Halioglobus japonicus: one gene and its partner. The protein of the gene in region 2 interacts with the protein of the main gene of each other region in a pairwise test. Links are inferred from orthologs where the notes say so. Each region holds a gene or a part of one and is shown on either strand. Other genes may lie near its edges.

What was found.
Region 1: the proteins of BST95_RS09455 (region 2) and grxD interact in binary tests that used the Escherichia coli proteins (3 or more experiments, as listed by UniProt). The link is inferred for Halioglobus japonicus from one-to-one orthologs.

What each region holds. Positions count from the first base shown.
Region 1 is NZ_CP019450.1:1,420,594-1,423,640, reverse strand. Bases 326-3,047 are described here. They hold grxD (Grx4 family monothiol glutaredoxin), read right to left. Parts: upstream 1,991-3,047; coding sequence 1,661-1,990; downstream 326-1,660. Other genes in these bases: BST95_RS06815 (aspartate aminotransferase family protein), read left to right, coding at 2,209-3,047; BST95_RS06825 (IS1/IS1595 family N-terminal zinc-binding domain-containing protein), read right to left, coding at 326-1,470. Also shown: more of BST95_RS06825, read right to left, coding at 1-325. UniProt on the Escherichia coli protein: Monothiol glutaredoxin involved in the biogenesis of iron-sulfur clusters.
Region 2 is NZ_CP019450.1:2,010,464-2,013,616, forward strand. Bases 94-2,921 are described here. They hold BST95_RS09455 (BolA family protein), read left to right. Parts: upstream 94-1,261; coding sequence 1,262-1,582; downstream 1,583-2,921. Other genes in these bases: BST95_RS09450 (AraC family transcriptional regulator), read left to right, coding at 182-1,216; trhO (oxygen-dependent tRNA uridine(34) hydroxylase TrhO), read left to right, coding at 1,586-2,569; BST95_RS09465 (trypsin-like serine peptidase), read right to left, coding at 2,511-2,921. Outside these bases: BST95_RS09445 (hypothetical protein), read right to left, coding at 1-67; more of BST95_RS09465, read right to left, coding at 2,922-3,153. UniProt on the Escherichia coli protein: Transcriptional regulator that plays an important role in general stress response. Has many effects on cell morphology, cell growth and cell division. Acts by regulating the transcription of many genes, including dacA (PBP-5), dacC (PBP-6), ampC and mreB.

The DNA of each region.
Region 1 (3,047 bases), 590 kb from region 2 along the record:
TTTCTGCACCTCTCCCCGGGTAGGCACTGGATAAAGCGCCCATCGATCCTTCCACTTTCCTTCTCCTCGAAGGTGGGCGTTCATCGTCTGTTCCACAAGATACCAAGTGGCCTCGAGCTCAGTTACTCGGCCAAGCTGCCCCTGAGCTGATCTTATTGCACGACGGCCAATTCGTGTCGCTTCTTCCCTCTCATCTCTAGTGGCGCCATCTTTAATTGCCACATAGAAGAGATCACTGTCCCCATTTCGTACCATATCGCCAAAGGAAGACATGTAGGCGGCTCGTATCCCAGACTCCTGTTCAGTAAAGAAGTGGACCTTTTCAGACTCACTCAGCAGAGAGCGAATGATCTGAAAGTGTGCGTACAGGACATAGTCTTCCCTGAACTGCATGCCTTTGCGGGGCAGCATGCTCTCAAGTGACAACTGATCACTTGGGAGTTCGACATCGTCCCTCTGATCAGCATCTTCATATCTTGCCCGTAACCTTTGCAGGGCGTCCGGAGAATATGCCTCAAGAGGTGACCGAGCGTTTGTATCATGTGATTGATAGTCATCATCCAGCCAATATTGAGAATATCTACGCAATGCCATTGTGTAGTCTTGATCACCCCGCTTCCATGACTCGATATGAATAAAGTCTCGATCAGCGCGGGGGTCATAGGATAGATGGATTGGGAAGACGTAACCGCTACTACAGTCGGCACTAATCGTTGAACGAAATGCTATGTTACGTTTGTCTTCTCGCTTGTCCCAGTTGATCAAATAGGCTTGTCGATCAGTACAAAGAAATAGTTCCTCATGGCGACCAGATCGTTGCTTGAAATTGGCTTCCCGTTCTCTGTTAAAGCGAAGGCAGGCTTTGTACGCCCGCTCCATATTGTGATAAATGACGGGAGGGGATAATTCTGTAGTCTCTTGAATGCGATTAATCTCAAGACCATTCAATAGGTGGAGAATTGATTCCACATATTTGTGGGATTTCCGCCCATGAGTTGCAGGGTAGCGGGCTCGCTGCACAACGAAAGTTTTGCCACAGCCTTTGCACTTCCATCGCTGAGAGCCTGTTTCTGTACGGCCCCGCTTTACATACGCACCAGTGCTGCCATTCAAGCCGACCTTAGAGATATTGTTGCTGCACTCAATATTTGGGCAGTAGTGATTGTCAGGCGACCATGATAGTGAATGTATAGTTTCGACAATTGCCTGATTGTTTTTTAGGGGAATAGATTCATTGCAGGATTTGCAGATAATGACCCTTGCCGACTTTGCTGAACCCGCTCCGGTTAGCTCGAAATTCTCACGAACCGGGCGTTTGCTCCCACTTACGCGATAGTTAGGATCAGATCTTGAGTTTTCTGCTGGTACACCAAAGTTCTTGCACCTGGGATTCTTGCAGGAGTTTACCTGTATGCCATCGTATTCAGGCGGGATTCTGTCCCTTTTCTGATCAGATTTGTGATCGGGCATTAAAAAACTCACTCCTGATAGGATTGCTTCCCTATAGGAGTGAGTTTAGGTACACATTTCTGTTATATCCAGAAACATTTAATGCCTAGGGCATTGCCCGGGCTTTTTTTGTGCCGAAGTCCTTCGCACAGACCATTCACGCCAGTGTCACATGGCTGAATAAGCCTCGGCGGCTAAGGTCGAAGCCAGATTACTCCGCCGGCTGCGCCGCTGCAGTTTCCTTGACCAGGGTCTGCAGTTCGCCTGATTCAAACATCTCGGTAACGATATCGCAGCCGCCGATCAGCTCACCACCTACCCACAGCTGCGGAAACGTCGGCCAGTTGGCGTACTTGGGCAGTTCGGCGCGCACCTCAGGGTTGGACAGCACGTCAACGTAAGCAAAGCGCTCACCGCACTGCATCAACGCCTGCACAGTGCGCGCAGAGAAACCACACTGGGGCTGGTTCGGGGAGCCCTTCATGTAAAGCAGAATGGGGTTGTTGCCGATCTGTTCTTTGATAGTTTCGATAGTATCCATGTCAAATCCTGTAGCTGGGGTCGGTGGGGCCGACGATATCAAGGCCGCGCATTCTACCCTATTCCACGCTCAAAATATCCACGCGCTTTGCGGGTGATTTACAAGCGCAGTGACGGCGTCTATAGTGCTCGGTCCCCAAGGCAGCCCAAGCTGCCTTTTTTGTTTGGGCCACCGCATGAAATGGGGACGGGGTCCGCGAATTACAAGGAGAGCACACCATGTCGGCGTTGATGCCCACTTATGCCAGGTTACCAGTCACTTTCAGTCACGGAGAGGGTGTTTATCTCTTCGACACTGAAGGGCGACGATACCTGGACGGCATCTCCGGTATTGCGGTCAACGGCCTGGGTCACAATCACCCGGGCGTGACGGCCGCCATCCAGGATCAGGCCGGCAAACTGGTCCACACATCCAACCTCTATGGGGTCGGACCACAGGAGGCACTGGCAGAGCGGCTGACAGAGATCTCCGGCATGGAGCGCTGCTTCTTTGGCAACTCAGGCGCCGAGGCCAATGAGGCGGCGATCAAGATAGCCCGCCTGCACGGCCACAACCGCGATGTGGAAAAGCCCACCATCATCGTACTGGAAGGCGCCTTTCACGGCCGCACCCTGGCCACACTGAGCGCCACCGGTAACCGCCAGATCCAGGCCGGCTTCGAGCCTTTGGTCAGCGGCTTTGTGCGCGCTCCGCGCAATGACCTTGAGGCCATTCGCCAGATCGCGGCCAACAACCCAGATGTGGTGGCGTTTCTAGCTGAGCCGATTCAGGGCGAAGGCGGCGTCAACCCTCTGGACGAGGACTATTTGCGCGGCGTGCGCGAAATCTGCGACGCCCAGGGCTGGCTGATGATGCTCGACGAAGTGCAGACAGGTAACGGCCGCACCGGCACCTGGTTTGCCTATCAGGGTATGGGGTTCATCCCGGATGTCGTGACCACGGCCAAGGGCCTGGGTAACGGCGTCCCCATTGGCGCCTGCCTGGCCCGCGGTGAGGCGGCAAACACATTCGGTCCGGGCCACCACGGTTCCACCTACGGCGGCAATCCGCTGGTATG
Region 2 (3,153 bases):
CTTTGGCCAGGTCCTGACCGGCGAGGACTTCACCGGCGAAATAAACGTTGTAGCGCGTATCCATCATCCTGACTCCTGTCGATGACACGTTCCAGTATACGCAGATTGACCGTTGGGGTCTTGCCGCAGAGCACCGCGGATCTGGTAATATGGCGGTTTGCAACTTGCTGGCGTTTCCGGTTTGAGCGATAGCGTCCCCACTCGTTTTATGAATACCCTGCTGCGCATGGTGAATGCCCGCGGCTACGATTTCAGCGCAATGCTCGCTGAGGCGGGCATTGAGTTCAATCCATTGGATGAGCACTCGCCCGGATATCGCAGCGAGACTACCGCAATGCAGTACTCGCAGGTCTATCAGCAGGTATTGCGGTTGCTGCAGGATGAGACCTTCGGCGTTACGGGCAGTGAGTTGGTGGCGCCAGGCGCCTTTCGCATGATGTGTTACTGCATTATTTCCTGCGACAACCTCGGCCAGGCCATTCAGCGCGCATCAGAGTTTTACCGCACCTTCTTCGATGAGCGTAGTCAGCTGTACGCGAACTTTTCCCAGGTTCATGCCCGGGTAGGTTATCGCACCATCGATCGTCGAGAGCGTCCCCAGGTGGGGCCTGCTGACGCCTATGGACTGCAGGTCTGGCACCGTTTCTTCGGCTGGCTCTGCGGTCGACCGATAAAACTGCATCGGGTGGATTTTACCGGTGAACCGCCGGCTAATCCCGACAAGTATGAGGAGTTGTTCCACTGCCCGGTCTACTACGGTCAGCCCAACGACTTGCTGTATTTTGACAGCGAGTGCCTGGCCTGGCCTGTGGTTCACACTCAGCATTCACTGCGTGAATTCCTACGCACCGCGCCCTATCAAATGCTGATTATGGACAGCCACCCGGGCAGCGATAATTTGTCGGCCCAGGTGCGGGCCATGATTGGCCACGATTTCAGCGCCGGGTTTCCCAGTTTTGAAATGATCTGCAGTGCCCTGGCGATGTCGGCACCCACGCTGCGCCGGCGTCTGAAGCGCGAGGGAACCACATTCCAGCAACTTAAGGATGACGCCCGCTGTGAGGCGGCCAAGCTGTGCCTTAATCGCCACGATCTATCAATTAACGAAGTTGCACTGGAGATGGGGTTTACCGACCCGAGCGCATTCCATCGTTCCTTCAAGAAATGGACAGGGCAGACTCCGGGCCAGTTCCGCGCCACTTTAAAACGCGATTGATGGCCCGTAAACGCGTATAATGCGGGCCTCTTTAGAGGTATTAGCATGATAGTCCAGACCGAAATTGAATCTATTCTTGGCGAGCAGTTCCAGCCCGCTCACCTGCAGGTGGAAAACGAGAGCCATATGCACAGCGTGCCACCGAATTCGGAAACCCACTTCAAGGTTGTCATTGTCACCGACGCTTTTGAAGGTAAGCGTAAAGTGGCCCGGCACCAGCAGGTTTACGGTGCGTTGGCGGCCCAGCTGGAAGGCCCTGTCCACGCGCTCGCCCTGCATACCTATACGGCAGCCGAATGGGCTGAGCGCGAAGGCGCACCGGCGTCCCCCGATTGTCTGGGCGGTTCCAAGGCGGAGGCGCAGTAGGTCGTGGGTGAGTTTGTAGTTGCGGCACTGTACCGATTCGTCACTCTCGAAGACTACCGAGATATGCGCGAACCCCTGCTGGACACCTGTATCCGGCACGGCATTAAAGGCACTTTGCTGCTCGCTGAAGAGGGCATTAACGGCACGATAGCGGGGTCTCGTGAGGGTATCGATGCGGTCCTTGACTACCTGCGCCAGGATCTACGTCTGGCGGCTCTGGAGCACAAAGAGTCGGTGGACGATGTCATGCCGTTCTACCGCATGAAGGTGAAGCTCAAGAAAGAAATTGTGACCATGGGCGTGGACGGTATCGACCCGAATAAAGTAGTCGGCACCTATGTCCAGCCCAAGGACTGGAACGCACTGATCGATGATCCCGATGTGTTGCTAATCGATACTCGCAATGACTACGAGTTTGAAATCGGCACCTTTCGCGGCGCAGTCGATCCCCACACCGACAGTTTCCGTGAGTTTCCCGAGTATGTGCGCAGCCATCTCGATCCATCCAAACAAAAGAAAGTGGCGATGTTCTGCACCGGCGGTATTCGCTGCGAAAAAGCGTCGGCATTCATGCTTCAGGAAGGGTTTGAAGAGGTTTACCACCTCAAGGGCGGTATTCTCAAATATCTCGAGGAAGTGCCGGCCGAAGAGAGTGCCTGGGAAGGCGAATGCTATGTCTTCGACAATCGTGTGGCAGTCAATCGCGAACTGGAAAAGGGCAGCTACGACTTGTGCTTCGGTTGCCGCATGCCCATTACCGATGAAGACAAACACTCGGAGCAATATCGGGCCGGAATATGCTGCCCCCGGTGCGCAGATCGCTTAACGCCAGAGCAAATGGCCCGCTTTGAAGAGCGCCAGAAACAGACACAGCTGGCGGCCGAGCGCGGCGAACGCCATGTCGGTGCCATGCCCCCTGCGCGGCAAATCAACGAAGCGCCAGATTCAGCGGCGAGCGAAAACCTTCTACGGGCACGAAAATGCTGACGCCAGCGCTGTCCCCACGCGAGATGACGCCGGTGAGGCGTGCCTGCCCCTGATCATCAAGTTGAATGACTGCGCCCCCTGAGGCGCCCTTATAGGCCTGGCAATTGCTTGTGCTGGCGCCAGGCTGTTGTGCGGTAATCCGGCAATCGACGTGGTATGTCATTACCTGTCCGTCCTGTCCCAACCCCTCGTCGCCTGAATAACCAGCCATCACCACGGCCCGCGTAGCATCTGCCCGAACCGGGTCTATCGTCAGTCCGCGCACCGTAGTGGCATCGACGGGCCTGGCCAGCTGCAGTACTGCCCAGTCGGCATGCATATCGCCGCCGGTATCCAGTCGTCGTGCCTCGAGGGTGATCGGCTGGTGACTATTCGGCAGAAGGGTGAACAGAATGGGCCGGCTGAGGTCCTGGTAGTACTCCAGACAGTGCCAGGCGGTGACGACAATATCTGCGCGTCGGCTGTCCGGCGCGCTGGCCACTAGGGTGCCACTGCAGTCTTCGCGCTTGTGACGACGATAGCCATTTTCGACGCGGCTGCCCGGAACCTCGAGTTTACCCACGGCCTGGAGCCATGCCGGTGAC